4 regions of the Clostridium chromiireducens genome follow, and region 1 is predicted to be linked to each of the others. Evidence: riboswitches for the same ligand, from Rfam matches in the RefSeq annotation. Region 1 holds a riboswitch; each other region holds the start of a gene.

Region 1 (8,246 bases):
ATTTGCTTTTAATAGTCTTAATGCTCTAGCTAAATTAGACGCATCATTTGGTATTGCTATTTTAGCCCCATCTTTCAACTGGTCTAGCGAAGTTAATGTATTTGAAAATACACCCATACCTAAAGTTGGAACAACAATTACAGGTGAAATCTTCAGATTATTATCTGCACTAAATTTCTTTAAGTATTCAGTATGTTGAAATAGGTTTGCATCAATTTCCTTATTATCCAAAGCTTTATCTGGTTGAATATAATCACTAAATTCTTTAGTTGTAACTGTATATCCTTTAGGTTTCAATGCTGATGCTAACGCTTCTTTAACCATATCGCCATAAGGTCCTGGGCATACTCCGACTAGAATATTCTTATTTCCTTCTTTATTATCTGTTTTTGCTGTTTCTTTGCTACTGCTGCATCCAACTATGCTTGCTCCTATTGTTCCTAATACTATTAATGCCGCTAGTTTTTTAATAATTTTCATTTTTATTCCCCCTATATTTTGCTGATATTATATTAAATTTCCAATGTAATTTTTGTTAGAATTTATCATTGGTTTAAATACTATATTAATTAATTAAAATTACATATTTTTCACTATCTATACTCTTTCAATTTCTCAAGTCTCTTAAGTGCTTCTTTTAATGTTTCTTCTTTCTTTGCAAAATGGAATCTTATATAATTACTTACATTTCCTCTAAAAAAGCTTGATCCTGGTACTGCTGCTACTCCTATTTCTTGTGCTAACCATTCACAAAATTTATAATCATCGTCATATCCAAATTCAGATATATCGACCATAACATAATAGGCTCCTTGAGGTTCATAATACTTAAGCCCTATTTCATCTAACCCATCTAAGAATAACTTTCTTTTTTTCTCATAAGTATTATTTAGTTCTTCATAATACTCATCTCTAAATTCTAAACCTTTAATGGCTGCTTCTTGAAGTGGTGATGCAGCTCCTACTGTTAAAAAATCATGTACCTTTTTACAATTCTCTATTACTTCTTTACTTGCAATTATGTATCCAAGCCTCCATCCTGTTATTGAATAAGTCTTTGACAATGAACTGCAAGAAATTGTTCTTTCAAACATACCTTCAAGTGCCGCTAAATAAGTATGTTTGTAAGGTTTAAATATTATGTGCTCATAAACCTCATCGGTAATAACAAAAGTATCATACTCTTTTGCCAGACTTCCTATATATAATAGCTCTTCTTTAGTAAAAACCTTCCCTGTAGGATTTGATGGATTACAAAGAATTAGCGCCTTTGGATTCTGCTTAAATGCACTTCTTAGTTCTTCTTTATCAAAATTAAAAGCTGGCGGTTTTAATTCAACATATATAGGCTCAGCTCCTGATAAAATAGTATCCGCAGTATAGTTTTCATAAAATGGTGAAAATACTATCACCTTGTCTCCTGGATTACAAACACTCATCATTGCACACATCATTGCTTCTGTACTTCCACATGTCACAAGGACGTTCTCATCTGGATTAATATGAATTCCCATAAACTTCTCTTGCTTTAAAGCAAGTTTTTCTCTAAAGTTTTGAGCACCCCAAGTTACTGAATATTGATGAGGTCCTTTATTTGCAACTTCCTTTAATCCTTCAAGTATTGCCTTTGGAGGATCAAAATCTGGGAACCCTTGAGAAAGATTTATTGATCCATATTTATTTGCTATTCTTGTCATTTTTCTAATTACAGATTCAGAAAACCAGTCTAATCTGTTACTTAATTTCGGCATGTCTTTAACCCCCTAATTTAACTTAGTATCTAAATAATTCTTATCAAAATACTCATATATATTATTAAAGAATAATTCTTTATCTTACATTTAATAATAAAATAAAGAATTATAAAAACTTACTTTAAAAAATAAAAGCACTAGAGATCAAACTCTAGTGCGTCATTGCATAAAAATTCTCCCTCTTATCTATCAGCTAAAGCTGCAGGAATTAGCACCGAATCTTCATAAAAATTTTATTAAATCGGTTGCTGGGTTTCACAGGGCCAGTCCCTCCACCACTCTTGATAAGTTATTTGTTTTTCCTTATTTCCTATAGGTGTAGTATACATTGGTTTTTTTGCATTGTCAATACTTTATTTTTATTTACTAATATTAATTTTCTAATGTTCTCATCAAGCAAAAATAGATATATGCTCTTCTACACTAGATATTTGTCATTCAAATATTTTTCAGCACTTCGTAGAGTTTTCAAATTAGAGAGTTCTAGTAATTTATTCTTAAGGTTTAAATTCCCATAGGCATATCTATTGCATAGAAATTTTAAATATGTTATCATAACTTCACGGCTGAAAAATATATACTTTTCTAATAATTTTCCTGCCAAATTATAAGTTAGTAATACCTTGTAACATCTTGGTTTGGACTAGCTTAAATCTGTACATGTGTTTATTATTTGTGCAGTTTAACCACCATGTATGGATTTATTAATTCTGAAATATTCGTTAAGCTCTTATTTTGAACCTACACTTAAACTACGGGAGCTCAATTATTTAGATGAGACAATGTACTTTCTTATGAGTCCTTGCACGGCATTGAAGGCGATTTAAACATCTGTGAGGGCACCCACCTATCGAAGGATAGGGATCAAAATTAGAGTACCGCTATTTTGGATAATATATAAGACATTCTATGCCAATGCTTAGTTATTAAGCATTGGTTTTCTTATATACAAAACATTACGTTTAAGCTGCTTAAATTATCTTACTCCCGTGTATTTCAGTTGCTCCTGTATATGCAAGAAGAAAATCTCTATTATCTGTATTAACACCCTTGCCAGGCATTATTGAGATTCTTCCATTGGCATAATTAATCAATTCTATTATAGTATCCTTTCCAGATATAGCATCTTCAGCACCACCTTTTGTAAGTATTCTATCTATTTTAAGATCTACTAATTCATCAATAGCAGTATACTTATCCTCTATTTCATCAAATGCCATATGAAAAGTTATACTTAGTGGTTTTGCTAGGCTAATCAACTCTTTTATAATATCCTTATCTATTTTTGATTCTTTAATTGCTCCAATTACAACTCCATGTACTCCAAGATCCTTACACATTTGTATATCATATTTCATTATTTCTATCTCGTCTTTTATATATGTAAAATTGCCTCCTCGTGGCCTTATAATCACCATTATAGGAATATCTAATTTTTCTAATGTTTTCCTAATTGTACCATAGCTTGGTGTCGTTCCCCCTTCCATCAAGTTATCACAAAGTTCAATTCTATCTGCTCCTCTTTTTGCAGCCGAAATCGCTTCTTCATAATTTCCAACACAAGCTTCAAATATAGCCATAATTATTACCTCCAGTATTTTTAAATTACAACTTCAACTTTAATTTAAGTACCTTGACTATGTTTAGGTTGATTTTTATTGTTATATTTAGCGTTTTAAACCTAAACAATTTAATTTTTATCTTTTACTTTATATAATCATATAATTTTTAAAAAGCAAAAGCCAGATAAAATTATATAAAATAATCTGACTTTCATTTTGTGTTTTAGTTTTTTAATATTTTGAATATACAAATATAGCTTCTATATCCGCATTTATTATATTTTCTCCAGCCTCAATTGGTGTAGAAGCATTTGAGCTTTTAAGAGTCATTACTGCAGGCATTATTTCCTCCTCGTTCTGTTCATTTATCTCTATCGGTATTATATCTAGATTTACATTAAGTTCATTTGCAATAACTCTAGCCTTATTTTGAGCATCTTCAACTGCTCTCCTTAAAGCCTCATAATATTGTGCTGTTTCATCTGAAATTGTAAAAATAATACCATTCACAGAATTAGCACCATTACTTACAGCTGTATCAATTATTTGACCCACGGAATTAATATCACTAATTACAACTTCAAGGTTAGTGCTTACTTCATATACTCTGAATATCTGCTCACCATTAATATAATCATAATCAGGTCTAATGTTATAATTTCGAGTTTGTATATTCCTTTGGGGCACCCCTACAGCTCTTATACTATTGATAACTTGCTGCATAGTTTGAGCATTTTCCTGTTGTGCAACTTCCAATTGCTTATCTTCTGTTGTAACGCCAACTATAACCTCAGCTCCATCTGGTCTTACACTTACAGTCCCTTTACCAATGACTCTTAATTTATTGTTTCCCCTAGTACCATCTTGATTTCTTAAGCTATGATTATCATTATTTCTTATTTGATTCATAAGATTTATCCTTTAAAGTATTTATAACTATTCTATAATATGATATATTACGATAATTGTAGATAAGAATTAATCTTCAACATACAAGATTCCTCACAAATTTATTAATACTTTTTCATATTTGATAATCCTTTTGGGGATAAATAAATTCACTAATTCATAATAATTTTTTTAGTTAATACTACGTTTTTTCTCTTAGTGAATGTTAACTATTACGAACTAATTGTCAACCAACAATAATTTGGAAGGTTGACAATATTGCAAATAAATTATATACTAATTTTAAATTAATTTTACGTTAGATTTTTGGGGGAATGAAAATGAAGAAATTAGCTGATGAAATTATAGCTGGAAGACGATTAAATAGAAATGATAATTTAGATTTTTTATTGACTGCTGATTTAAAAGAACTTTGCGAAGGCTCTGATAAAATTCGTAAAGAATTATGTGGTGACAAAGTTGACCTTTGTACAATTATTAACGGACGTAGCGGCAGGTGCAGTGAAAATTGCAAGTTTTGTGCCCAATCAACCCACCATAAGGCAGAGGTTAAAGAGTATAATTTTTTAGATCCAGAAATAATTTTAGAAGATTGTAAAAAGAATGAGAAAAATGGCGTACATAGATACTCTATTGTTACAGCTGGAAGGGCATTGACCGGTGAAGATTTTCAAAAAGCCGTACAATCCTATGAAATGATGAATAAAGAGTGTTCAATTAATTTATGTGCATCTCATGGCTTTTTAACGGAAGAAGAGTTTATGAAATTAAAAGAAGCTGGAGTTTCAATGTATCATGCAAACATCGAGACTTCTAAAAATAACTTTCATAATATATGCACTACTCATTCATACGAAGATAAAATTAAAGAAATAAAACTTGCTCAAAAGGTAGGTTTAAAAGTTTGCTCAGGTGGAATTATAGGAATGGGCGAAACTTGGAAAGACAGAATTGATATGGCCATAAGTTTATCAGAACTTAATGTAATTTCAATACCGATAAACGTACTAATGCCTATTAAAGGCACACCATTTGAAAACTTAGAAAGAATTCCTGAAGAAGATATACTAAGAACAATCGCAATTTTTCGATACATAAATCCAACTGCTTATATTCGTATGGCGGCTGGTAGAACTTATTTTACAGATGGAGGTACAAAAATTTTCCGTTCAGGAGCCAATGCCACAATTACAGGAGATATGTTAACAACTGTAGGAAACAATACATTTCAAGATAAAATAATGCTTACAAATCTAGGCTTTGATATAAAAAGATAGAAATACACATTATTAAAATCATTAATAAACTATATACAAAGGAGATAATAAATATGGAAAATATAAACAAACCCAATACGCGTCAGCTAACTTTAATTGGAGTAATGAGTGCAGTTACTTGTATCCTAGGTCCACTTTCACTCCCTATTGGCCTTGTGCCAATTTCTTTAACTAATTTAGCAATCTATTTTTCAGTATACATATTGGGAAGGAGAAGAGGAACAATTAGTTATACGGTTTACCTTCTCTTAGGTCTTATTGGACTTCCAGTATTTTCAGGATTTTCTGGTGGATTGCCTAAATTAGCTGGTCCTACAGGTGGATACTTAATTGGATTCATTTTTATGGCATTTATTAGCGGGCTATTTATTGATAAATTTTCTAATAAAATTTATATGGGCTTTTTAGGAATGGTAATAGGTACTACTGTTACATACTTATTTGGAACAGCTTGGTTATCATATGTAGCGCATATGACATTCAACAAAGCTCTAGCAGTTGGCGTACTCCCTTTTATCCCTGGTGATTTAATAAAAATTATAATTGCATCACTTGTTGGACCGCAAATTAGAAAAAGGCTTATGAGTGCTGGATTGTATTAAATTATATAGATAAAGAGTTATATTATTTTAAATCTTAATATAACTCTTTATTTTTTATCTTTAATAATACCAGGATTTTAAAGTTCTTCTGCTATTATTCAACTTGTGATAAAAAAATTCAATTTTCCAACTCAACATTACCCAATATAATTATTTTATTGTAATTAGACTTTATGCAAAAAACAGCCAAATTAATGACTGTTTTTTATGATTTGATCAAAATATATGCATGTTTTAATATTCATCGAAATTATAAATTTTGTTACAATTATATTTTCCACATGTATTGTATCGTTGTTAGATTATTATCTGTATATTATCATTCCAGTGACATATCCTAATAACCCTGAACATGCAATTGCTAATATTTTTAATACTGGAATTTCAATTTTAATTTCCATAATTGTCAATCCTCTGTCTTTCTATATCTATAGTTTAATAATTTAATTATAGCATGTTCAATTATCATTTTCCACTAAGATGATTGCTTTCTTCACTAAAAACGAGCCATTTTGACTTTACATTTATATTATTAATAATTTATATCTAGTTAATTATTTTGACATAATACTGCCATAATTCTATTTTATAATGGTATTGTAAAGTAGTTAATGCATTATTATTTACCCCTTATTTAAATATATTTACAGTTTTAAAAAGCAACCTGTTCCCCTAAGCAGGTTGCTTTTTTCTTACATATGTCATTATAAACACACTGGATATATATTTTTTATCTATAAACCTTTATATAATAATCTTTAAAGTTTTCTTCCCATAATCACACCCATAGCGGACGCCATCATTAATCCTCTAGTCCAACCACTTGAATCCCCTAAACAATGCAATCCTTTTATATTGGTTTCGAAGTTTTCATCTAGATTAATTCTATTACTATAGAATTTGATCTCTGGACCATATAATAATGTTTCTCTACTAGCAAAACCTGGAACAACCGTATCCATTGCTTGTATAAAGTTTAAAATGTTTGTCATTGTTCTATATGGCATAGCTGATGTTAAATCTCCTGCTTCTGCATCTGGTAACGTATGTCTAACATTAGATTCAAATAATTCTTTTTCCCATGTTCTCTTGCCATCTAGTATATCTCCATATCGTTGAACTAATATTTTGCCGTTTCCTAACATATTAACAAGCTCTGCAACCTTTTGACCATACTCAATTGGTTCATTAAAAGGAGCTGAAAAATTATGAGAACTTAATATTGCCAAATTTGTATTATCAGATTTTTTATCCTTATATGAATGACCATTAACTATTGCTAGATTATTATCATAATTTTCTTGACTCACAAAACCACCTGGATTTTGACAGAACGTTCTAACCTTATCTTTAAATGGTGCTGGATGACCTATAAGTTTAGATTCATAAAGTACATTATTTACACTTTCCATTACTTCATTTCTAAGCTCAACTCTTACACCGATATCAACTGGACCTGCACAGTGGTTTATCTTGTGCTCAATGCACATATCCTTTAACCAATCAGCTCCTTTTCTTCCTGTTGCTACAACTACTTTATTTGAACGTACTTCCTCATCTTTACTCTTAGTCAATGAATCTGATATTAAAACACCGTACACTTCAGAATCTTTTATCAAAAGATTTTTAACTGTTGTATCAAATTTAATATCAACACTATTTTCTAGTAGATGATTTTGAATTTTCAAATATATCTCTTGAGCTTTTTCAGTTCCTAAATGTCTTATTGGACAATCTACCAATTTTAATCCACCTTGAATGGCTTTTCTTCTTATTTCCTTAACAGCTTCGTTGTTCCCAACACCTTCAACCTTAGTATCTGCACCAAAGTCTAGGTAAATTGAATCTGCATAATTTATGTATTCTTGTACTAACTCAACACCTGCAAGTTCTGGTAAATCTCCACCTACTTCGTAGCTTAATGATAATTTCCCATCTGAAAATGCTCCTGCGCCTGAAAACCCTGTAGTAATATGACAGTAAGGTTTACATGACACACACTTTTTAGTTTTATCTTTGGGGCAATGCCTTTTATCAATACTTTTACCTGATTCAATCAAAAGTATTTTTGCTTGTGGCTTTTGTTTCTTTAACTCGTACGCAGTAAATATTCCTGCCGGACCAGCACCTACTATTATTACA
Region 2 (8,246 bases), on a different contig from region 1:
ATAGTTAACCCGGTCTCTTCCTTTATCTCTCTAATAATTGATTCTACTATACTTTCTCCATCCTCAACGTGTCCTCCCGGAAAAGCAATGCCTTTCCAAGACTTAATCCTCTCTTGAACTAAAACCTTGTTATTAGTTCTATCATAAATCATACACATATTTGTTAATTCAACTTTTGACATTATCTACTCCACCCCACAATTTATAAAACTAAAATCTTATGCTTCATTCGATAAAGCTAACAGCTTAGGTTAATACATATTTTTCTATAATTATTATAACTTATCTTTGCATTATTTTATCAATTCTCCATTTATTTGTATTATTATTTAGACAAACAAAATTTAAAGAAAATTAATACTTTGACATATATTATATACTAGAAAGAGAAGGTGCTCTTTTACGCAGAGTTGCATTGAAAATGGAACTGTAGGCATTTCTTCATTAAAAGTTGTTCCATTCTTGCTTGTCATTAGCTTGCCTAAGGAACAAGCAGGAATGGTGCAACTTTTAATGTTTGAAATCCACAGTTCTATTTTCTAGCAACCGAGTAACAGAGCTCCTTCTCTTTCGGTTGTTTATTATATAATTTAAGCTTATCAGAAATTATCTAAGTATTAACCTAATACTTCTTTTGCTATTTCTACTGATTCTTTTGCATCTTTTGCGTAAAAATCAGCCCCTATTCTTTCAGCAGTATCTTTTGTTACTACTGCTCCACCAACGAATATCTTCCCATCATATCCGTCTTCTCTCAAGGCCTTAATTGTTTCTTCCATGCTCCTAAGAGTTGTTGTCATAAGGGCACTTAATCCTATTAAAGAAACATTATGCTTTTTAGCTTCTTCTACAACAGTTTTTACAGGTACATCTTTACCTAAATCTATCATTTCATAGCCATAGTTTTCTAATATTACTTTTACTATATTCTTTCCTATATCATGAATGTCACCTTTTACTGTAGCTACTATTATTTTGCCTTTTGAGATAGATTTAGCATTACTCTTTACTATTTCAGCCTTTAAAATACTAAAAGAGTTTTTTACGGTTTCAGCAGCTTGAATTAATTGTGGCAAGAAAAGTTCTCCCTTTTCATACTTGTTTCCTACTTCATCTAAAGCTGGAATTAAATATTCATTCACTATTTCAAGCTCTTTTTTGACTTTTAAGAGTTCTATTGTAGCTTGTTTCGCTTCTTCTTTCAACCCTTTGATAACAATGTATTTTAAATCATGTTCTACATTTACATTATTACTTGAAGTATTCTTTCCTGCTCCGCCACCTTTAGCAGTAACTGCTGTTGATACTTCAACATTAGCATAGTTATTAATATATACTTCGGCTCCTTTATCATAATTGTATAGTACATTATAAGAATCAATGACTCTAGTCATTCCACTTACATTTGGATTAATTATAGGTAAATCCAATCCATTTGCGAGAGCTAATGCTAAGAAAGTTTCATTAATTAATTCCCTATTTGGAAGACCAAAAGATATATTAGAAACTCCCAGTACTGTTTTTGCGCCCAAGTTTTCTTTAACCATTCTCACAGCCTTCAATGTTTCCTGAACTTCTTTCTGTTGTGCAGAAACAGTTAATACTAAACAATCTATAAATACATCTTCTTTCCTAATTCCATAATGCGCTGCTCTATCAATTATTTTTTTAGCAATTTCAAATCTTTCTTCAGCCTTTGCTGGAATTCCTCTCTCATCTAAAGTCAAACCGACAACACTAGCTCCATATTTTTTTACTAGAGGTAGTATTCTATCTAAGACTTCATCTTCACCATTTACAGAATTTAAGATAGGCTTCCCATTATAATATCTAAGTCCCGTTTCTATAGCTTTATGATCTGAAGAATCTATTTGAAGTGGTGTATCCATTATTCCTTGAATTTCTTTTATAACCCTATGCATCATAGTAGGTTCATCAATTTCAGGTAATCCAACATTTACATCTAAAATATGTGCCCCCGCCTCAATTTGAGAAACAGCTTGGTTTAATATATAATCAAAATCTCCATTTTTTAGTGCCTCTTTAAATATCTTTTTACCAGTTGGATTAATTCGTTCACCTATTATTCTAACACGATCTATTCTCACAACTTTTGAAGGCGTACATACTGCTGAATAATAACTTCTTTCTACAGCTGTAAGTTTTTTGTCTTTTACTCTTAAGTTCAATTCCTTTATATAATCTGGAGTTGTTCCACAACATCCTCCAATAACTCTGACCCCCGAGTCAATAAAGCTGCATAATGTGTCTGCAAATTCTTCTTTTGTAACATCATATTTAGTTTCATTTCCTATTGATAGCGTTGGAAGTCCTGCATTAGGCTGAACCATAACTGGAATATGTGCCAAATTACATATTTCCTCTATAACAGGTTTCAATTGCTTTGGCCCTAATGAGCAGTTTACTCCTAGTGCATCTACCCCTAATCCTTCTAGTACAAGTACCATGGCTTCTGGAGAACATCCTGTAAATGTTCTTAAATTCTCTTCAAAGGTCATTGTACAAAATACAGGTAAGTCTGAGTTTTCTTTTGCTGCAAGTATTGCAGCCTTAAGCTCATATAAATCGGTCATCGTCTCAATTAGAACTATATCAACACCCGATTTAGCACCTTGAACCACTTGACGTTTGAAAATTTCATATGCTCTATCAAAACTCAAAGTCCCCATTGGTTCCAAAAGTTCTCCAATTGGTCCAATATCTAAAGCAATGTAGGTATTACTATCTCCTTTTGCTTTTCGTGCAATCTTTACTGCAGCATCTACAGCCACCTCTACTTCAAGATTACAAAGCTTCAACTTAAGTTCATTAGCACCAAAAGTATTAGTTGTAATTACATTTGCACCACTTTCTATATATTCCCTATGAATTTCTTCTATTATATCTGGTTCTTTTATATTTAATAGTTCAGGATTTTCACCTAGTTTTAATCCCTTTTTCTGAAGCATAGTCCCCATTGCTCCATCAAATATTAATATATTATCTTTTATATATTCCTTAAGCCCCACAATTTTCGCCCTCTCTTCTAAAACTGCAATTTTGATAATTATTACATTCTTCACAGCTCTTTTTTTTCTTTTTTATTCCATTCTCTACTATTCCTATTATAGCTGTAACAGATTTCCTAGGAAATAATAAATTATTTTCTGATACAGTAAGTCCAATCTTTTTCTGTGCATCCAAAGCTCTTAAAAAACTATTTTGAACATCTAAGGGTAAATCACCATAACCTGGACTATACCTAAAAGTTATATCCATACCTTCCAATGCGGCTTTTTCTTTAACATCATTCTCAACTATGTCACAAACTTCTTCTACCGCAGTAGTAGCACAAGCATCTAATATAAGCGCTCTCGTTAGATCAATCTTTTCATATAATCTTGTCTTTTTCTCTACTTCATTTCCTAAGGTTACTGCCATTAATACACATACCTTAGAATTGCTTAAATGTTCTTTTATATCCTTGCCTTTTAAGACTAAATTTGTAGTTATAACCTCTACACCTTCATCATTCTGATGTATATCTTTATAATTATAGACAACTCTAGGATTTATAATTTTTTTAATCTCTTCTCTGCATTCATCAATTATTGAAATCATCTTTTCATCTATATCTTGCCCTTTATACCCCAGGTACCTTAGCACTTCATCTCTGTTTATCTGTAGTTCATAAGCCCCCATTTGTTCACCACCTTATTGCTAAAATATAAATATGTACTTACATAAAGTTATAAAAAAAAGCCTAAAGGCATTCCTCTAGGCTTAAAACTTCCTAAAACACCTTATCTTTCAGTTCTTACACTGCTGGATTTAGCACCAAGTATACTTCAAAAAAATAAACCGGTTGCTGGGTTTCACAGGGCCAGTCCCTCCACCACTCTTGATAAGTTCTTATATTTAGTGATTATATATTATAAAATATAGTTTGTAAAGATTTTATTTTTCATAGTCTAAATTAAAATATAAACAAGTGCTCTAATTTTGATCAATATATAATTTGTTTTATTTCTTACATGGTTTATTGTTTTACTAACAAAAGAATTATAGAAAATATACTAAAAGTTAAACTTATGAGCATGATATAATTTATAACTTGTACAGTTGTAAAACCTTTTTCTTCCAACCTAAAATGTATTTGACTTCTATCTGCCTGATACACCGGTTTACCTTCCGAAAATCTTTTAAATATAACAAATAAATTATCAAATATTGGAACAGCCAAAGCTAATATTGGTATAAATAAACTCATAACTGTAGCTTGTTTAAACGCACCGTCTAACGCAGTAATACTTAGAATAAATCCTAAAAAATTTGCTCCTGAATCACCCATGAATACTTTTGCTGGAAACTTATTGTAGTATAGAAATCCTAAAATTGTTCCACCCAATATTATAGATAATAATGCTGATTTACCTTGATCAAGTATAAGTGCTGCTAGAAAAAATGTTATCGCAGAAATTAATGACAAACCTCCTGCTAATCCATCCATTCCATCAGACCAATTGATTACAGTGGTAACTCCAAATATCCATGTTATTGTAAGTATAAATTGTATTGTTGAATTCAATTCTATATAAGAATTTGTAAAAGGATTTGTAAACCCTCTAAAAAAAATTCCTGCTTTAAATACAAGTATCGCTGATAACAATTGGATAACCAACCTTGGAAATATGGCAAATTCTTTTCCTTTTGACTTATACCAATCGTCTATTAGTCCAATTAATACTATCATTGTTGCTGCAACAAAAATTGCTAATTGTTTTTTCATATCATCATCTTTATAAAATATAAAATATGATATAAAAAAACCAATATATAAAGCTATCCCTCCACACAATGGTGTTGGAGCTTTATGTTGCTTTCTTTTATTTGGTTTATCTGTAAAATGTAATTTGTTAGCTAGTTTCATAAGAAATGGCATGATAATCAGTGCAATTGAAAGCGAAACTACCATCGCTAATATATAATCCATCTTTCCTACTCCTTAGTTAAGTCTTTAGAAGTAAATTATCCCCAAGTATTCCATAATGGCTTACTTCCTATTAGATTATACTATTAATGATATGTTATATCAATTACAAAATTATTAATGTTGCTGCCATCTCTTAAAATATTTAACCTCTATTATTCATTTATGTATCTATCTGACAAATAAAATTACAAAGTAAATTATCATAATGAAAAATCCTAATGGAACACCTAACCTAATCCATTCGCTACTTTTAATTTTCAATTTACCAGCTGAAATAATATTAGGAATATTCCCCGGAATCATCATTCCACCACTAATAAGTAATCCCATTAATACCGCTTCAATTTGTAATTTTGACATTTTAACACTTATCTCAGCTGCAGCTAATGTTGCATTATCTAGAATTGCTGAGCATATATTAACCCAATATAGATAACGGGTATCGAGAGATATTATATATGTATCAATAACTGGTTTAAATCCTTCCCCTAGTAAATCTAATGCTATAATAAATAAGAAAATTTTAAGTGCTCTTATTACTATAGTTCTATTTGTTTCTTGGATAATAATTTCTTCTTCTTTCTCTTCTTGAATCCTCTCCTCTTTTGCAAATATCATTCCAAAAATTCCAAGAATCAAGATGCCTGGAATAATATAAATACCAAACTCATTGAAAAGAAACCAAAAGCTTTCATCAAGCCTTGAAACAACAATTGTAGCTAAAGGCTCACCTATTGGTGTTAATACTGCTCCAAGCCCAATTGAAAAGCATGAAATTATATTTATGTTTATTTTATTTTTTCTACTAATCGGAAGCATACTTATTATCTCAACAAGTAGAAGAGATGCTATAATTGCAGTTATAATGCTGGATAAAAGCCCCAAAACTACAATTAATAAATATACAAAAAACTTTAGTGGAATATATTTTAATATATTGGTTAGTACTGCGTTCACATGATCAGTTAACACTTTAAATAATAACCCACCTAATAGTACAGCTAATACGATGATATACATAAATTCATTTTTAAAAATATTTAAAAAAAGTTCTTTATTTAGAACACCAGAAGTAATAGATGCCAGAATCCCTATAATAAATAGAAATGGTTCAAGGTTTTCTTCTACCGTCTTCGATATAATAGGAAATACGAAAGTTATTACTAAAAGTGAGATTAATATGTACAACATTATTATTCCTCCCTTCCTTTGTCATATGATAGGTTAAAATAAGTCCTCAAAGCAATAATAAAGTTATTATTTAAAATCCCCACTTCAATTATTGCTTTAATTAGATTCCATCCTATTTATTTTCTAAATATATATATTTAGAATTATCATTAAAAATATAATATGAATTTTTATCTAATATTTCATTATTTGAAATATATCTTTCTATGTCCATATTGAATTTTTCTAATTGATATTCTTTAAACGAATATTCTTCTCTTAGTTCCTCTTTAATACTTTTCTCTTCTTCCTTTAACATATCACTTCTTAAAAACTCAGGTAATCCTCTTCTTTTATTGTATATTAGATAATTAAATCTAATTATTTCTTTTAAGTACTTATTGCTTTCTTTTAGTATCATTTCATTAAAATCTAGAAATAATTTGTAATATTCTGCATTTCCTATATTTTTGCTAAAGTATCCTTGTTTTTCAAAAAACATGCCTAAGCTATAATAAAAATCAAAAGGTTTCTCAAATTTATCTTCAAAATACTTAATTATAAGCTTAAACTTTTGAGAATTGTAATACTTATCAACCATTTCTTCTACTTTCTTAAGCTTTAATAGTTCTTCATAAGAAAGTTTATCCGTTTTTAAAATTTCATATGGAGGGTATGGTGAATATTCCATTCCATATTTATCTGCATCTTCTCTCATAGAAGATCCTTTTAATAACTTTAAGAAACCAAGTTGTATTTCTTCAGGTTTTATTTCATACATATCATTAAAAGACTTTTTGAAAGATTCATAATCTTCTCCTGGAAGTCCTGCTATTAAATCTAAATGCTGGTCTATATTTCTTAATGCTTCAATTTCTAAAACTTTTTCTTTTATATCATTAAAATTAACAAATCTATTTATATTTCTTAAAACCTCATCATTAGTTGTTTGCACCCCAACTTCAAATCTAAATCTCCCTTTTGGAGCCTTTGATAAAAGTTCTATTTCTTGAGGCTTCAATATGTCAGCTGATATTTCAAAATGAAATTGAGTATTTGTATCTTGTTTTATTAAAAAGTCCCATATTGCCATAGCAAATTTAGAATTGCAGTTAAATGTACGATCAACAAATTTAACTAATCTGACTTTTTTATTTATGAAATACATTAAATCTTTTAATACTCTATCAATATCTAAAAATCTAACTCCATGGCTTGTAGATGAAAGGCAGTAACGACAACTGAATGGGCATCCTCTTGAAGCCTCATAATATACAATTTTATTGCTTAAATCTTCATCTTCTTCATATGGAAATGCTATTTCATCCATTGACATAAGTGGACGCTTTTCATTTGAATAAACTATATTATCCTTTTTGTAATGAAGTCCTTTTATATTTTCTAACTGTAGCTTTCCTAATTTATATAATATAAAATCTCTATATGTTTTTTCTCCTTCCCCTTCTATAACATATTCCCCTACATTATTTTGAAGAAAATTTCTTGAATCAAAAGAAACTTCTGGACCACCATAAAGAATTTCTATATTAGAATCTACTCTTTTTATCAGATTCGCTACCCTTGAAATTAATTCAACATTCCAAATATAGGTTGAAAATGCTACTACATCTGGTTTTTCTTTCATTATCTCTTCTAGTATTCGGCCTTCTCTATCATTTATAGTGAATTCCTTTATTTTGCTTTCATAATCAATGTCCCTTGTAAAACTTTTTAAATACCTAACAGCTAAATTACTGTGAATGAATTTAGAGTCAACTGCTGTGATTAACACTTTCATATTCAACTTTCTCCTCTACTTTAACTTTTGTCGTTAATTTTTTCCCTTTAATGAAAAAAACATCTTCCCATGCTTTAGTTTCTTCTATTTCAAAGTATTTTTCAAGAATTTTTTTTATTTCTTCAATATTTGAACTTAAAAGTACATTTAAATTTCTAAAAGTAAATTCCTTTATTTTCCCATTAGGTAATATAACCTTTATTTTATTGTTAAATACTTTCCCCCTTTCCTTATTTATGTCCCAAACAAATATTTCACCATTTTCTTTTAAATAAGAACTTATTT
Region 3 (8,246 bases), on a different contig from region 1:
GGAGAACAAGTTAATCCAGAAAAATATTTTAAATTAAAATCTAAATAATATTTTATGAAAACAAAATATTAGTCATTCATTAATTCAAAATGAATGACTAATACAAAATGTGAGATTATGTAATTTATAAAAGTATTTAATTAAAGGAAGTGGTATTTTGAAAGATTATATTGAGGAAAGAGTCTTAGATGTAGCAAAGTATATTATTGATTCAAAAGCTACAATAAGAAAAACTGCCAAAGTTTTTGGAGTAAGTAAAAGTACGATTCATAAAGATATGACAGAAAGACTTTTAAAAATTAATCCAGAAATAGCACAAGAAACTCATTCAATTCTAGAATTGAATAAAGCTGAGAGACATATTAGAGGTGGAAAAGCCACTCAAATGAAATATAAAATTATTGAATCTTAATAAGATTAAGTCTATAATATATTATTAGTAGAATTATGTAAACATAGGTATTAATATGTATTATAGGAGTGAATAAGAGATGTGCTTTTGGAGAACAGGGATAGACCTTGCGATTGACTTAGGAACAGCAACTGTACTAGTTTATGTAAAGGGTAAAGGGGTGATATTAAAAGAGCCTTCTGTTGTAGCTATAAATAAAAATAATAATAAATTGTTGGCTATTGGTGAAGAAGCTAGAAAAATGATAGGAAGAACCCCCGGAAATATAGTTGCAGTAAGACCGTTAAGAGATGGTGTTATTTCAGATTATGACATAACACAAAAGATGCTAAAAGAATTTATTAGGAAAGCATGTGGAAAAAGAGGTATTAGGGCTCCTAAAGTAATTGTTTGCGTACCATCTCAAGCTACAGAAGTAGAGAAGAGAGCTGTAATTGATGCAGCTATGAATTCAGGAGCAAAAACAGTTCATTTAATAGAGGAACCGTTAGCAGCTGCTATTGGAGCAGGGCTAGATATTACAAAGCCTAATGGATGCATGGTAGTAGATATTGGAGGAGGGACTTGCGATATCGCTGTAATTTCACTGGGTGGAGTAGTAGAAAGAGAATCAATAAAAGTGGCTGGAGATAAATTTGATGATGCTATAATAAAGTATGTGCGAAATGAATATAAGTTAATGATAGGTGAAAAGACAGCCGAGGATTTAAAAATTAATATTGGTTCAGCATTTAAGAATTCTAGAAATCTATCATGTATGATGAAAGGTAGAAATCTTATCACAGGATTACCAGACGAAGTAGAAATTACAACAGAAGAGATAAGAAATGCAATAAAAGAACCTGTAGAAATAATAGTTGACACAGTAAAAAAAGTGTTAGAAAAAACACCACCTGAATTGGCTTCAGATATAATCGAACGAGGAATATTAATGACCGGTGGAGGTGCGTTAATACACGGATTAGATAAGCTTATAGAATTTAAGACAGGAGTAGCGGCAATGGTTGCTGAAGATTCTGTAGAGTGTGTCGCTAAAGGAACTGGTAAAGTACTTAGTTACATAGACAAGTTGGATGGAGATGTAAACTCTCAGCAAATAGTGCTTATAGAATAGCAGAAAAATAACAGTCAAAATAAGTAATTTTGGCTGTTATTTTTTATGAAATTTTAAATGGTTGGGAATTGCCCGCGATTTAAGTTATAGGCTTCCATAAAAATTCTGGATATAATCTTAGCCATATCCATAATAAAAGAAAGTCTTATACTGCGAGAAAAGAAGAATTCGGCATTGTCGCTAGAGTCAACAATACCAATAACTGATGCAATTCCGACTTCTGGAAGCTCCTTGCCCACGCCTTTACCTGGATGTATTGCGTAATTTCTTATGCGAATTTCACCTATGTCGTCTTCATCACCCAAACAAGCATCAACGCCAATAATAGATGCATCAGGATGATTGGATTGTATTTCACTTAAGCGTTCATCTATATTTAAGGCGTGAATTGGAGAAGATAAGGTACCATAAACAGGTAGGGGGAAGAAATTCTCAGTTAGTATAGTTCCAACTAATGGACCAAGACAATCTCCAATGCATTTATCAGTACCAATGCAAACTATTACCGTATTTTCGGTGATATAATTTTTAATTTCTAAAGTTAGATTGTAATTAAATTTAAGATTAATATCTGGTTTCATCAAGAATATATACCCCCTTTATAGATATATATGAGGAATAGAAAGAAGATAGTATAAAAAAAATATAAATGGTAATTAATAGTAATAAAGGAGGTATTTATGAAGAAGTATTTAATAGGTTTATTTTTATTTATCACAGTAATAATGAATATTTATTTAGTATTTTACTGGGAACCACAGGGTCAAATGAGTGCAAAAAAAGAAGATGTTGAAACGGTGGTGTCATATACAAAATCAATATATAAAGTAAATAAAGGAAAAATATTGGAACAATTATCACCTGAAAATAAGAAAGAATTAGAACAAATAATGAAAAAACTATCAGCACTAGATATGGGAAGAATAAAAGAATATTATGAAGAACCTGATGAGGAAAAAGGAGTAATAAATGCTTTTAAGCTTTTAAAGAAGAGACTTTCGAGTGAGGATTACAATAAACTGGAACAACTAAGCTCTTCATTTTTAGATATAAAGAGAATAAATGAAAAAATAAAAAAATAATTAGATTACTATGTTAAATGGAAGTATGATGTAGAAATATGAAGTAATCCGGGGATAATTTCGCTAAAAAGAGTAATTATAGAGTTGAAATAAAATCACTTTGCAGATATACTAATCATTGTTGATTAGCAATACGACAAGTGCAACAAACAAAACAATATGGAGGAATTCCCGAGTGGCCAAAGGGGGCAGACTGTAAATCTGTTACGTTTCGTTTCGATGGTTCGAATCCATCTTCCTCCACCATTAAGATGGGCGCATAGCTCAGCTGGGAGAGCACCTGCCTTACAAGCAGGGGGTCACAGGTTCGAGCCCTGTTGTGCCCACCATCTTAAAAAATATAATCAAATAAACATGCTGGCATGGCTCAACGGTAGAGCAGCTGACTTGTAATCAGCAGGTTGTAGGTTCGATTCCTATTGCCAGCTCCAACAAAATAATATGGAGGAATTCCCGAGTGGCCAAAGGGGGCAGACTGTAAATCTGTTACGTTTCGTTTCGATGGTTCGAATCCATCTTCCTCCACCATTAAGATGGGCGCATAGCTCAGCTGGGAGAGCACCTGCCTTACAAGCAGGGGGTCACAGGTTCGAGCCCTGTTGTGCCCACCATCTTAAAAAATATAATCAAATAAACATGCTGGCATGGCTCAACGGTAGAGCAGCTGACTTGTAATCAGCAGGTTGTAGGTTCGATTCCTATTGCCAGCTCCAACAAAATAATATGGAGGAATTCCCGAGTGGCCAAAGGGGGCAGACTGTAAATCTGTTACGTTTCGTTTCGATGGTTCGAATCCATCTTCCTCCACCAAAAAGAATAAACATAGTTTATTCTTTTTTATTGAATATTAGCATAATAATAGATAGTTATAATATTGACTAATTATGGATGCTATGATAAAATATTTTTGAAAATTAAATTATGTAACTCTTATCAAGAGAGGTGGAGGGATAGGGCCCTGTGAAACCCGGCAACCTGTATTAATATAAGGTGCCAATTCCTGTAGATATTTCTACAAGATAAGAAAATGATTGTTAAAATCGCGCTCTTCTTATCGAAGAGCTTTTTTTATTTATCTGATGTCTAGCAACTGTAATGCTCCTAATCCCTATTAAGATTGTTGCTAACAGTGGAACGACCCTAGACGAGGCACCCCTTGAAGGTATAACTTCAACTAAGATTCAGATGAAGAATAAGCTCCACCTGAATCAAGTTTCACTTGATATAATTAAGTTTACGCATGCTTAATTATTAAAGTAAAAAATATTAGAAATCAATGGAGAAGAGTAATTTAATTTGGTTTATATTGTATTTAAAATATAATAAGTAGATATAAGTTTTTTAAAATAAAATAATATATGTATAAAATAAAATGATACATATATAAGTGAAGGAGAGAACAAAATGAGAAGATTATTTACTTCAGAATCAGTTACAGAAGGGCATCCAGATAAAATGTGTGACCAAATCTCTGATGCTATATTAGATGCTATTTTGACACAAGATCCACTTGCTAGAGTTGCTTGTGAAACATGCACTACTACAGGTATGGTTATGGTAATGGGAGAAATAACAACAAATTGTTATGTTGATATTCCAAAGGTAGTTAGACAAACAGTAAGAGAAATTGGATATGATAGAGCAAAATTCGGATTTGACTGTGATACTTGCTCAGTTATCACATCAATAGATGAACAATCAGCCGATATTGCAATGGGTGTTGATGAAGCTTTTGAATCAAGAAAAGGTGAAAAAGATGCAGTAGAGGCAGTTGGAGCTGGAGACCAAGGTATGATGTTTGGTTTTGCGACTAATGAAACAGAGGATTTTATGCCGCTTCCAGTATACATGGCTCATAAATTATCAAGAAGACTTACAGAAGTAAGAAAAGATGGTACTTTAAATTATTTAAGACCAGATGGTAAAACTCAAGTTACTGTTGAATATGAAGATAATGTACCTAAGAGAATAGATACTATAGTTATATCAACACAACATGATGAGAAAGTAACTTTAGAACAAATTCAAGAAGATCTTAAAAAGTATGTTATAGACGCTGTTGTTCCAGCAGAGTTATTAGATAGTGAAACTAGATATTTCATTAACCCAACAGGTAGATTTGTTGTTGGAGGCCCTCAAGGAGATTCAGGGTTAACAGGAAGAAAGATAATAGTTGATACATACGGTGGTTATGGTAGACACGGTGGCGGAGCTTTCTCTGGAAAAGATCCAACTAAGGTAGACAGATCAGCTGCTTATGCTGCAAGATGGGTAGCTAAGAATTTAGTTGCTGCAGGTGTTGCTGATAAACTTGAAATTCAATTAGCTTATGCAATTGGTGTTGCTAAACCAGTTTCAATTGAAGTGGAAACTTTTGGAACAGGAAAGATTGATGAAGATAAGATTGTTGAAATAGTGGAAAAAGTTTTTGATTTAAGACCAGGAGCTATAATTAGAGATCTTGACTTAAGAAGACCTATTTATAGACAAACAGCTGCTTATGGACATTTCGGTAGAAATGATCTTAATCTACCATGGGAACAATTAAATAAAGCTGAAGAAATAAAAAAATATATCTAAGCTTTAATTGTTACTAATTAAAGCGTAATTTAAATCACTAGAGTAACTTAAAAATAGTATAGATGTATTTATTAGCTGTCTTAAATTTATTTAGGACAGCTTTATTGCGTAATGAATTTTTAATTTTATTAAGAATTAGTTAATGTATGCTGTTGTTAGATATCTTTGAGACCGTCACTTTCAAATAAGTCTAATATTCATAAGAAATTATTATATTAGAATAATATTAACAAATTAATAGTGTTAAACTATTGTGCAATTTATTTGTGATATAATAAAAAAAGAAATAAATCTAAAGTTAAATTTTATTCTTAGCAGTTTAAATAAACATAAAAAGTTTGGAGAGATTCTATGGAAGTTCTAAATGGTTTTGTAGAAAGCATTGTATTTAAAAGTGAGGATACTGGTTATGTAGTTTGTAGGATTAGGAATGAGAAAAATTTAATTAATGCTGTTGGAACTGTTCCGTTTTTGAAGGAAGGACAGAATGTAAAATTAACAGGATACTGGACAGTGCATAAGCAGTTTGGTAATCAATTTAATATTCAAGATTATGAAGAACTTCTTCCAAACTCATTAGATGGAATAGAGAAATACTTGAGTGCTGGAATAATACATGGAATTGGACCTGTAACAGCTAAGAAGATAATAGAAAAGTTTGGTGAAGAAACTTTAGATATCATGGAAAATCATATCGAAAGGCTTACGGAAATAGAAGGCATAGGCGAAAAAAAATTTCAAATAATATATGAATCTTATATAGAACAACAAGGCTTAAAAGATATAATACTATATTTTCATAAACATGGCGTTACTAATAACCAATGCATGAAGATTTATAAGAAATTTGGACCAAATGCAAGACATATAGTAGCAGATAATCCTTATATACTATGTGATGAAATATCCGGTATTGGATTTAAGACGGCAGATAGAATTGCAATGAGTATAGGAATTGAAGGCAGTTCAGATTTTAGAATACAAAGCTGCATTAAATATGTAATGAATCAATTTTGTGGTGCAGGTAACACATTTATGCCGAAGGATAATATAATAGAGGAATGTGAAAGAAATTTATTAATATCTAAGGAAGTAATCGAGAAGAACATATATGATATGTCGGCGCAGCAAAAAATTATTGTTGAAAATGTAAATGGAATTGAAGTGGGTTTTTTACTCCAGTACTATTATTGTGAGCTAGGTGTGACAAGTAAAATAATTACTTTAGGGTTGCAACAAATACAAACTATAAATTCTGACATTGATTTTGAAATTGATGTATTTGAAAAGGAACAAAATATAAAATTTGCAGAGTCACAGAGGGAAGCGATTAGTGGAGCTTTTAATAACGGTATAGAAATAATAACAGGAGGTCCTGGAACCGGTAAGACAACAATAATAAAAGCTATAATACATATTTATGAGAATAATGGGATGAAGGTAATACTTGGAGCACCCACAGGAAGAGCTGCTAAAAGAATGACTGAATCAACAGGAAGGGAAGCTAAAACAATACATAGATTATTAGAAATGGGGATCGCGGAAGATGATGAATCGGTCTTTGAGAAAGGAGAATCATCACCTCTAGATTGCGATGTGATAATCATTGATGAGGCATCTATGATTGATATAATGCTAATGCAAAATTTACTAAAAGCTATTAATTTAGGAACAAGATTAATAATTGTAGGAGATGTAGATCAATTGCCGTCTGTTGGGCCAGGAAACGTATTAAAGGATCTTATAGAAAGTGAATATATAAAGGTTGTAAGATTAAAAGAAATCTTTAGGCAGGGGTCAGAAAGTCTGATTGTAGTAAATGCACATAGGATAAATCAAGGTGAGATGCCATTATTAAATCAAAAGGATAAAGATTTTTTCTTTATTAATGAAGAAAATCAAGAAAGAATAGCTAATACAATAATGGATTTAATGAATAGGAGACTTCCTAAGTTTAATAAATCATGGGATAAATTAAAAGATATGCAGGTATTAACGCCTATGAGAAAAGGGGTGCTCGGAGTAACTAACTTAAATACTATTCTTCAAGAAATGTTTAATTCACCATCAAAAGATAAAAAAGAAAAGACTTCTCGAGATATAATTTTTAGAGAAGGAGATAAAGTTATGCAGACTAAGAACAACTATACTTTAAAATGGGTTAGAGTTAGTGGTTATGGTGAAAGTGAAGGTGTTGGTGTATTTAATGGTGATTTGGGATTTATAGAGAGTATAGATGATGAGAGAAAAACTCTTACCATTATATTTGATGAGGAAAGAAAAGTAATTTACGATTTTAATTTTTTAGATGAATTAGATTTAGCATATGCAACTACAATACATAAAAGTCAGGGAAGCGAATTTAAAGTTGTAATAATGCCAGTGTTTATGGGTTCACCTTTTTTGATGAACCGTAATTTACTCTATACGGGGATCACAAGAGCTAAACAATTAGTAGTTGTTGTTGGATTTCAAAAAGCATTAATGTATATGATTAATAATACAAATAGCATAGAAAGATATTCGGCATTAAAACATAGAATTAAAGATATAATAACTAAAGATGAGTTTGAAAATTAATTGAAGGGAGATAGGTGTATGAGGAATGTATCTAAAGTAACAGAAGAAGATTTGAAATACGCATTTGATAAAATAGAGTATTGGTATAAGAAAAATATCAAATTTCTAACAATTGTTACAGTTCCGTTTAATACATCATGTATTTTTTCAAATATAATATGTAAGCTTGCCCAAAACAATAATAAAGTATTATATGTTTGGGGAAAGAATGGAGAGAATAGAGAACTTGTTAACATTGTAAGAGAACTTAATTCAAATATAACTCATTCTTATATTGAAAAGGGGCATTCGAACTCAGATTTTACATTTATTCATTATAGCAACTTGATGAAGGTTAAAGAACATTATGATTTGGTGATTTTTGATGACATTACATACTTTTCTAATTTAAGTAATGTAACTGTAAGAGATATGCTTGAAATTTGTGCAAGTTTGGGCAAAAGAGTGCTGATATATAGTATAGAAAAATTGGCTCTAG
Region 4 (8,246 bases), on a different contig from region 1:
CGTCGATACCCTTTGTCTGGACTCTTCTCGTGAATCTTTTCAATCTTGTCAGCAATGAGCCTATTTTCACTTTCATTCAAGGTAACATCTCTTTTTAGCCACTTATAGTAACCAGCTCTTGAAACCCGACCAAGTTTGCATAAGGCTTGCACAGGATAATTATATTTTGCATTTTCTTCTTTGATTGCCTGATAAATATATTCATGGCGAACTCGGCTTAGCCCCGCCTCCTTTCTATCTCCTCGAGTTTTTTTAAGAAGGAAACCTCCATTTCAGCTCGTTCCTTTTCAGCACGTAAAATCTTGTTCTCTGCTCGCAATTTTTCCAATTCATTCATCTCAGCTTCGGGTTTACACTTCCCGCGCCTGTCTTGAAGGCCATCTATTCCAACCTTTTCATATTTCACAGTATAGCCTCTAGCCTGTTGATATGAAATCTGGTATTTTTCTGATGTTTCTTTATAATTATGTTCATGTGCAATGCAGTATTGTACAATTTCAACTCGTTCTTCAAATGTGGTTTTTCTTCCTTTGATCATGATCGTTTTCCCTCCTGCTCCATAAGCTTTCAGCTTCTCATGACCATTATACTTCAAAACCCATTTAGATATAGTATCATTTGATGGAATTTTGTATTTTACGGCTAATTCTTGCAATGAACCTTCTCCACAAATATAAGCATTAACAACCTTATGTTTAAAGGCTGAGCTATAGCATGCATTATGTCCAGTTCGGATAAATGCGCTTTCTCCGAAAGTCCGATATTTAGCAATCCACTTTCTAAAAGGTGCGCTGGTCACCCCATATTTCTTTGCAATAGAATCATAGCTACCTTTTCCATCTAAATGTTCTTTTACTGCCTGAAGTTTTTCTTTAGGTAAGATATTTCTAGACATAAAATTACTCCCTTCTAAGTAAAACAGTTTTATTATTTCAACTGTCTACCTAGAAGGGAGCATATCAAAGGCTGTGTTCTTATATTTTTTTATTACAAAATTGAAAGATAAATGTAAGGATTATCAATATAACATTGAATGAAAGTGATTTACTATATAATTATCAGATTCACATTTATATAAATAATGTTGTTTAAGGAAAAGTTAATGTTTTATTAAGAGTTATATTATATTTGTAATGATATACTTATTGAGTATTAGACGGGACCATATATGTGAACTAATGTGAATGGTAGTAAAGTACATAAACCAATGAGGGGAAAGCATAGAAGAGTAGAATGAATTTATGTTAACTACTTGTATTACATATGAATCAATGAAAATTATAAAGATTGGGGGAATTTATAAATGCCAAAGTTAGATATTAAGAAATTAAAACCTAAAGGCATAATCCTAAAAGGATTAGAACTGAAAAAGAAACCAAGTAAAAAAGTAATATTACTGTGTACAATATTTTTAATAGCAGCAATATTTGTAATAGTTAAAGTAGTTATGCCTAAACCAGCCTTAGAGATCAAACATACAGTTTTATCAAAGGGAAAAATCATAAATAGTGTGAATGTCTTAGGAGAAATAAAATCTCAGGAGACTACCAATATATATAGTACAATAAGTAATCCGGTAAAAGAGGTCAAGATTAAGGCTGGAGATAAAGTAAAAGCAGGAGATGTTTTAGCTATATTAGATACGGGAGGATTAGAAAAAGATATTGAACAAGCTGTAGTTACTGCTGACGTATCAGAAGCCAATGCTAAGGTGCAGCTTGATAGTGCAAGAAAAGCATATGATGATGAATTACGGTTATATAATAGTAACTCGAATGGGGAGATAAAGAACGCTGAAGAAACTCTAAAATTAGCAAAGATTAATTATGATGATAAGAAAAATATCTATGAGAATAACAAAGCTTTATTTGATAATGAAGCAATTTCAAAGAGTGAATTAAATAAATTTCAAATAGATTATGAAACTGCAAAATCAGATTATGAGAAATCTATAGTAGCATTAGATAATGCAAAAGTTAAGGTGAATCAAGCCCTGACTACAGCTAAGAGCACTTATGATACAGCACAAAATAACAGCAACAATAATAGCCAAAGAATTGCAATAGAAAAACAAAAGCAGCAATTAGATAATTGTACAATTAAAGCTACGGTTGATGGCACAGTTACAGTTGTAAATGCTGTTGTCGGGAATTCTGGAAATGGGGTTTTATTTCAAATAGAAAACTTAGATAATATGGAAATAACGGCATCAATAAAAGAGGTTGATATAGCAAATATTAAAGTAGGACAAAGAGCCGAAATAAAGACGGATGGAACAGGAGAAGAAATTATTCAGGGAGAAGTTATAAGTGTTAGTCCAACTGCTAAGAAGGGTGATATGACTCAAGTTAAATCAACAGCTCAATCACAAGGGACAGGTAATGATACAGGTTTTGAAGCTAAAATAAAGATTAATGGCATCAATGAAAATATAAAAATTGGTATGAATGCGAGAGTAAATGTTATTTTAAATGAGAAATCAGATATTTTTGCAGTTTCATCTGAGAGTATAGTTCAAAATAATGATAGTAAAAGTATATATATAGCAGAAAAAGCTGATGATAAGCCTAATAAGTATATAGTTAAGGAGATTCCAGTAGATACAGGGGTTGAATCTGATTTTAATGTTGAAATTTCAGGTGAGGGAATTTCTGATGGAATTATCATAATTGATGATCCTTCGACTTGTAAAGTTGGAGAAAAAATTAAGATAAATGAGGGGTGAACTTTTTGAAAGATAATATAATAGATATGAGAAATATTGTTAAAAGCTTTTATATTGGAACTCCCAATCAATTAGATATCCTTAAAGATATAGATATAACAATAAAAGAAGGTGAATTTGTATCAATAGTTGGTGCATCAGGATCAGGGAAAAGTACCTTAATGAATATTATAGGAGCACTGGACAGGCCAACTTCCGGAACATATATTTTAAATGGTACAAATGTTGGTGAAAAAACAGATAATGGATTATCAGAAGTGAGAAATAAAAAAATAGGATTTGTATTTCAGACCTATAATTTAATACCAAGAAGCTCAGCCTTAAAAAATGTTGAGTTACCAATGCTTTATTATGGAATGAATAGGCATGAAAGAAGAGAAAGAGCAGAAAAGCTTTTAGAACTTGTTGGAATGGAAGATAGAATGAAGCATCTTCCTAACGAGTTATCAGGGGGACAAAAACAAAGAGTTGCTATTGCTCGTGCACTTGCAAATGAACCTAGTATAATATTAGCAGATGAACCAACTGGAGCTCTTGACTCCTCAACAGGAAGATTAGTTATGGATTTGTTTCATAAGGTACATGAAGTAGAGGGTAAGACTATAGTGTTTATTACTCACAACCATGAGCTTGCAGAGGAAACGGAAAGAATTATAACGCTAAAGGATGGAAATATAGTATCAGAAGAGTATAATGACAAGTATGTTAAAAAATTTCCAGATGGTGAAAAGATATGTTTATAAAAGAAAATATATTACTTGCAGTAGCAGGAATAAGGGCAAGTAAAATGCGATCACTATTAACTATGCTTGGAATTATCATTGGAATATCTTCTGTTATAGGAATTGTATCCATCGGAAGTGCGATAACTGCAAAAGTATCAGGTGAGTTAGATAAGCTAGGTGCTAATAATATGATGGTTCAGGTAAGAGAAAAGAGTGAAGATGGTTCTGACAGAGGATATTCGGGTAAATCACCAGAAGATAGTGACCTTATTACTTTGGAGCAGATAAACTCAATTAAGGAAGCGTTTTCGGATAGAATTAGCAATATAAGTATAGATTCGGATACAGGACAAGGAAAAGTAAAAGATGGATACGTGTATGCTAATATAACGACTACAGGAGTAAATGATGGATATAAAGACGTTAATAATGTAAAGATGATTAGTGGGAGATTCATTTCCGATAAAGATATTAAAGGCATGAAAAAAAGCGCAGTAGTTTCAGATAAACTCGTAAATAATATTTTTAAAGGAAAGTCTGATCCTATAGGAAAAGAAATAAAGGTCTATGTACAAGATAGTATTGAAACCTATGTTATTGTAGGAGTATATAAATATCAGCCTCCATCATTTCTTCAAGGAGGAGGGACCGCGGCAAAAGAAAAGGATATACAAACTAGCTTATATATTCCTATAACTACTGCAAAAGCAGAGCAGAAGAATAAAAATTACTATGGTTTTATGATTAAACCAAATACAAATGTTGATTCAGAAAAATTTGTTAAGGATATGAAGAAGTATACAGATAAGTTATATAAAAATAATAAGTATTGGGAATTGCAAGTTATGAATCTTCAAAATGAAGCAGAATCAATTACATCAGTACTTGGTATGATATCCATGGGCATATCTGTAATTGCAGCAATAGCATTACTCGTAGGTGGAATTGGAGTAATGAATATAATGCTTGTATCTGTTACAGAAAGAACAAGAGAAATAGGAACAAGAAAGGCTCTTGGGGCTAAAAGTAGCCATATAAAAATGCAATTCATAACTGAGTCGGTCATAATATGTACAATTGGTGGTACAATAGGAATAGTACTGGGAATTGGAATGGGAATAATTGCATGTCTGGTATTAAAATCACCAATATCGATATCTGTACCAACAATTTTAATAAGTTTCACTTTTTCAATGGCAATAGGTGTATTTTTTGGATACTATCCAGCTAAAAAAGCGGCAAGCCTTGATCCGATTGAAGCCTTAAGATACGAATAAGTTTATAAAAATAATAATGAGTAAATCTCAATCACATATTTAATACAAGTATGCATAAGTAGAATTTAGTTTCAGAAGATAGTCACTATGGTTTGATTGAAAACCTAATTTGGCTATCTTCTCTTTTATTGAAAAGAATTTTCAAAGTATAAAAAAACATTCTATAATTTTAATGACATAGAAAGTCGATATTTTTACTAATATTTATTGACAAGTCTCTGTAACTATGTATAATTAGTATTAACAAAAAAATATCTGGATAAGTTAATCTTATTAAGAGTGGTGGAGGGACTGGCCCTTTGAAACCCGGCAACCTGAAAAAAATTTTATATAAGTTTTTTCGTTGGTGCTAAATCCTGCAAGAGAATATCTTGAAAAATGAGAGGAATTAAGTCTTATTAGAACTTATGTTATGGCTACAAAGTCACTTCTTATTTTTGAAGTGGCTTTTTTAATTACTATTATCTACGTTATTAGCAATAAAGAATGCATTAAGCAAAACAAATTAAAGGAGGCAAAACAATGACTTTAAAAAAATCTTTTGAAACAATTGCAGTCAGTGGGATATCAGGTGGAGATGAAGCTACAGGCGCTATAAGCTTTCCAATATATCAAGCTGCCACATTTAAACATCATGGGCTTAATAATAGTACTGGGTATGATTATGCAAGAGCTCAAAATCCTACTCGAGAAGAAGCTGAAAAAACATTAGCTGTTTTAGAAGGTGGCAAATCAGCAATAGGGTTTTCCTCAGGAGTTGCAGCAATTACGGCCTGTATACACTTGTTTAAATCTGGAGACCATATAATTTTGTCTGATGATTTATATGGAGGCACATATAGATTATTTGATGATATTTTTAGAGATTTTGGATTAGAAGCAACATTTATTGATACTACAGATACACAGAATATATTAAATTCTCTTAAAGAAAATACAAAGGCTATTCTTATAGAAACTCCTTCTAATCCAATGATGAAGGTAACGGACATAAGAGCGGTGGCAGAGATAACTAAAGAGAATGGTTTATTGTTAATTGTGGATAATACTTTCTTGACTCCTTACTATCAAAGGCCGTTAGAATTGGGAGCTGATTTAGTAGTTCACAGTGGAACGAAGTTCTTAGGAGGACATCACGATTTATTGGCAGGATTTATTGTAGCAAATGATGAAGAAATTCTACAAAAGCTTAGGAGAATTCATATGTCAACAGGTGCGACTTTATCGCCATTTGATTCATGGTTAATTTTAAGAGGGATAAAGACTTTACATATAAGACTAGAAAGGTCACAAGAAAATACAATAAAGATAGCAAAATTTTTAGAAAGTAACCCTAAGGTAGAAAAAGTTTATTATGTAGGATTAGAGAATTTCGAGGGTTACGAAGTAAACAAAGGACAATCAACTGGTTTTGGGGCAACATTATCATTTAGAGTAAAAGATAAAGAATTAATTCCGAATATTCTAGAAAGAGTTAAAATAATAAGATTTGCAGAAAGTTTGGGTGGAGTTGAAACACTAATAACATATCCAATAACTCAAACCCATTCAGAAATTCCAGAAGATATAAAGAAAAGATTAGGTGTAGATGAGTATTTACTTAGATTATCAGTTGGAATAGAAAATATAGATGATCTGATAAAAGATTTAGAAAATGCAATTGGAAAATAGATTATATAGCTTTAAAGTAAGAAACAATAAAAATAAGAATGGGGCGTTAAATATGAATTTTGGAACTAAATTAATACATGCAAGTGGAGACATAGATCCTACAACAGGATCGGTAAGCACTCCGATATATCAAACATCAACATTTCACCAATTTGACATAGAGAATTTCGGAAAATATGATTATGCAAGATCAGGAAATCCAACTAGAGATGTGGTAGAAAAATTGATAGCCGAGCTTGAAGGTGGTGAATGTGGATTTGCATTTGCATCAGGGATGGCAGCTATTTGTTCAGTATTGTCAATATTCTCATCAGGAGATCATGTTATAATCTGTGGAGATGTATATGGAGGGACGTATAGAGCTACTACAAAATTATTCTCGAGATTTAATATCGAATTTACTTTTGTAGATGCGTCAAATATTGAAGAGATAGAAAAAGCGTTTAAAGAAAATACTAAGGGACTTTATTTAGAAACACCTTCAAATCCATTGTTAAAAGTTACAGATTTAAGAGCAGCTAGTAAATTAGCTAAAGAAAATGGTGCGATAACTATAGTGGATAATACATTTATGTCACCATATCTACAAAGACCTATTGAGCTTGGTATAGATATCGTTGTACACAGCGCAACTAAATTTCTTGGAGGACACAGTGATGTTATAGCAGGTCTTGTTGTAACTAAAACAAAAGAATTAGGAGATAGAGTTTATCAAATACAAAATACTTTTGGTGCAGTACTTGGACCACAAGACTCATGGCTTTTAGTTAGAGGTATAAAAACATTAAAAGTTAGGTTAGATGCGCTTCAAAAAAGTGCTCAAAAATTAGCCGAATGGCTTGAGTCAAGAGAAGAAGTTGAGAAGGTGTACTATCTTGGACTACCTTCGATGGAAGGAAGAGAATTGCATCTAGAGCAAGCAGATGGAGCAGGGGCAGTATTATCTTTTAAATTTAAAACATTTGATAGAACAAAAGTATTCTTAAATAACGTAAAGAATGTAGCTGTAGCTGTTAGTTTAGGTAGTGTTGAAACTATAGTTTCATACCCAGCTAAGATGAGCCATGCATCAATACCAAAAGAAGAGAGAGAAGAGCTTGGAATAACAGATACATTAATAAGAGTATCTGTTGGGCTTGAGGATATTGACGATTTAATAGAGTCATTTAAGGAAGCAATGGAAAAATAAGAAATATAAAAGTAAAAATAAGGTCTGATTGAATATCAATTCAATCAGACCTTTAACTATGCGTTATATTCTATTTTAGTTTTCGTATTATGGTTATAAGGTTTGAGATGGATTCATCTAACGTGCTTATTTCGTCGTCTGAGAGTTCGGATATTTTATCAACAAATGAATTGCAAATTGCAACTCGAAAAGAATCCAATAAATCGAAAGTTTTTTTTGTTAACTCAACTCGAAGAATTCTTCGATCGTTAGAGTCGGAATATCTATTAACTAATCCGTGACTAATTAAGTTATCTATAATTGGAGTCATATTAGACTTTGATATATTTAAGTTTTCTGCAATTTGAGAAATAGGAGATGAATTGAATTCAGCAAGATAAAAGATAACCTTAATATGTGATGGTGGTATCGAAAAATCGGGAATACAACCTTCTATAACTTTTTCTGGAGATTGAAAATTTTTTGCAATATCATTTTCCTTAAGTACATACTTTTTAATAATCCATAAAAAGTTTACTAAAGAATCAGCTACTTTGAATAAGTTATCTTTATCCATATAAAAACAATCCTTCCTTACGTAATAGTATATTACTTAATTATAAACTATTAACAATCTGAAAACAATATAAAAGATTATTGACTTATAATAGTTATAAAAA

Evidence for each region. Region 1 has a riboswitch for S-adenosylmethionine ahead of D2A34_RS11665 (pyridoxal phosphate-dependent aminotransferase). Riboswitches for the same ligand answer to the same signal wherever they lie in the genome.
Region 2: another riboswitch for S-adenosylmethionine. It lies ahead of D2A34_RS08940 (vitamin B12 dependent-methionine synthase activation domain-containing protein); the one in region 1 lies ahead of D2A34_RS11665 (pyridoxal phosphate-dependent aminotransferase).
Region 3: another riboswitch for S-adenosylmethionine. It lies ahead of metK (methionine adenosyltransferase); the one in region 1 lies ahead of D2A34_RS11665 (pyridoxal phosphate-dependent aminotransferase).
Region 4: another riboswitch for S-adenosylmethionine. It lies ahead of D2A34_RS21175 (trans-sulfuration enzyme family protein); the one in region 1 lies ahead of D2A34_RS11665 (pyridoxal phosphate-dependent aminotransferase).

Annotation. Positions count from the first base shown of each region.
Region 1 is NZ_QXDJ01000003.1:78,897-87,142, reverse strand. Features, by position in the region: gene D2A34_RS11670 (MetQ/NlpA family ABC transporter substrate-binding protein) at 1-480, opposite strand, end outside; gene D2A34_RS11665 (pyridoxal phosphate-dependent aminotransferase) at 594-1,751, opposite strand; SAM riboswitch class I at 1,934-2,045, opposite strand; gene D2A34_RS11660 (copper homeostasis protein CutC) at 2,726-3,334, opposite strand; gene D2A34_RS11655 (SIMPL domain-containing protein) at 3,548-4,225, opposite strand; gene bioB (biotin synthase BioB) at 4,546-5,502, shown strand; gene D2A34_RS11645 (biotin transporter BioY) at 5,556-6,104, shown strand; gene D2A34_RS11640 (NAD(P)/FAD-dependent oxidoreductase) at 6,863-8,246, opposite strand, start outside.
Region 2 is NZ_QXDJ01000002.1:783,062-791,307, reverse strand. Features, by position in the region: gene D2A34_RS08950 (8-oxo-dGTP diphosphatase) at 1-182, opposite strand, end outside; gene D2A34_RS08945 (homocysteine S-methyltransferase family protein) at 618-3,029, opposite strand; gene D2A34_RS08940 (vitamin B12 dependent-methionine synthase activation domain-containing protein) at 3,019-3,702, opposite strand; SAM riboswitch class I at 3,801-3,911, opposite strand; gene D2A34_RS08935 (MraY family glycosyltransferase) at 4,040-4,993, opposite strand; gene D2A34_RS08930 (DUF1646 family protein) at 5,162-6,184, opposite strand; gene D2A34_RS08925 (B12-binding domain-containing radical SAM protein) at 6,297-7,961, opposite strand; gene D2A34_RS08920 (hypothetical protein) at 7,936-8,246, opposite strand, start outside.
Region 3 is NZ_QXDJ01000007.1:69,430-77,675, forward strand. Features, by position in the region: gene D2A34_RS22375 (M23 family metallopeptidase) at 1-48, shown strand, start outside; gene spoIIID (sporulation transcriptional regulator SpoIIID) at 158-412, shown strand; gene mreB (rod shape-determining protein) at 492-1,526, shown strand; gene yyaC (spore protease YyaC) at 1,580-2,110, opposite strand; gene D2A34_RS22395 (hypothetical protein) at 2,207-2,608, shown strand; tRNA gene D2A34_RS22400 (tRNA-Tyr) at 2,770-2,854, shown strand; tRNA gene D2A34_RS22405 (tRNA-Val) at 2,862-2,937, shown strand; tRNA gene D2A34_RS22410 (tRNA-Thr) at 2,965-3,039, shown strand; tRNA gene D2A34_RS22415 (tRNA-Tyr) at 3,052-3,136, shown strand; tRNA gene D2A34_RS22420 (tRNA-Val) at 3,144-3,219, shown strand; tRNA gene D2A34_RS22425 (tRNA-Thr) at 3,247-3,321, shown strand; tRNA gene D2A34_RS22430 (tRNA-Tyr) at 3,334-3,418, shown strand; SAM riboswitch class I at 3,536-3,634, shown strand; gene metK (methionine adenosyltransferase) at 4,013-5,188, shown strand; gene recD2 (SF1B family DNA helicase RecD2) at 5,540-7,768, shown strand; gene D2A34_RS22445 (hypothetical protein) at 7,787-8,246, shown strand, end outside.
Region 4 is NZ_QXDJ01000006.1:114,024-122,269, forward strand. Features, by position in the region: gene D2A34_RS21150 (IS3 family transposase) at 1-197, opposite strand, end outside; gene D2A34_RS21155 (helix-turn-helix domain-containing protein) at 218-895, opposite strand; gene D2A34_RS21160 (HlyD family secretion protein) at 1,304-2,725, shown strand; gene D2A34_RS21165 (ABC transporter ATP-binding protein) at 2,731-3,468, shown strand; gene D2A34_RS21170 (ABC transporter permease) at 3,459-4,727, shown strand; SAM riboswitch class I at 4,995-5,112, shown strand; gene D2A34_RS21175 (trans-sulfuration enzyme family protein) at 5,250-6,398, shown strand; gene D2A34_RS21180 (trans-sulfuration enzyme family protein) at 6,451-7,587, shown strand; gene D2A34_RS21185 (MarR family transcriptional regulator) at 7,658-8,143, opposite strand.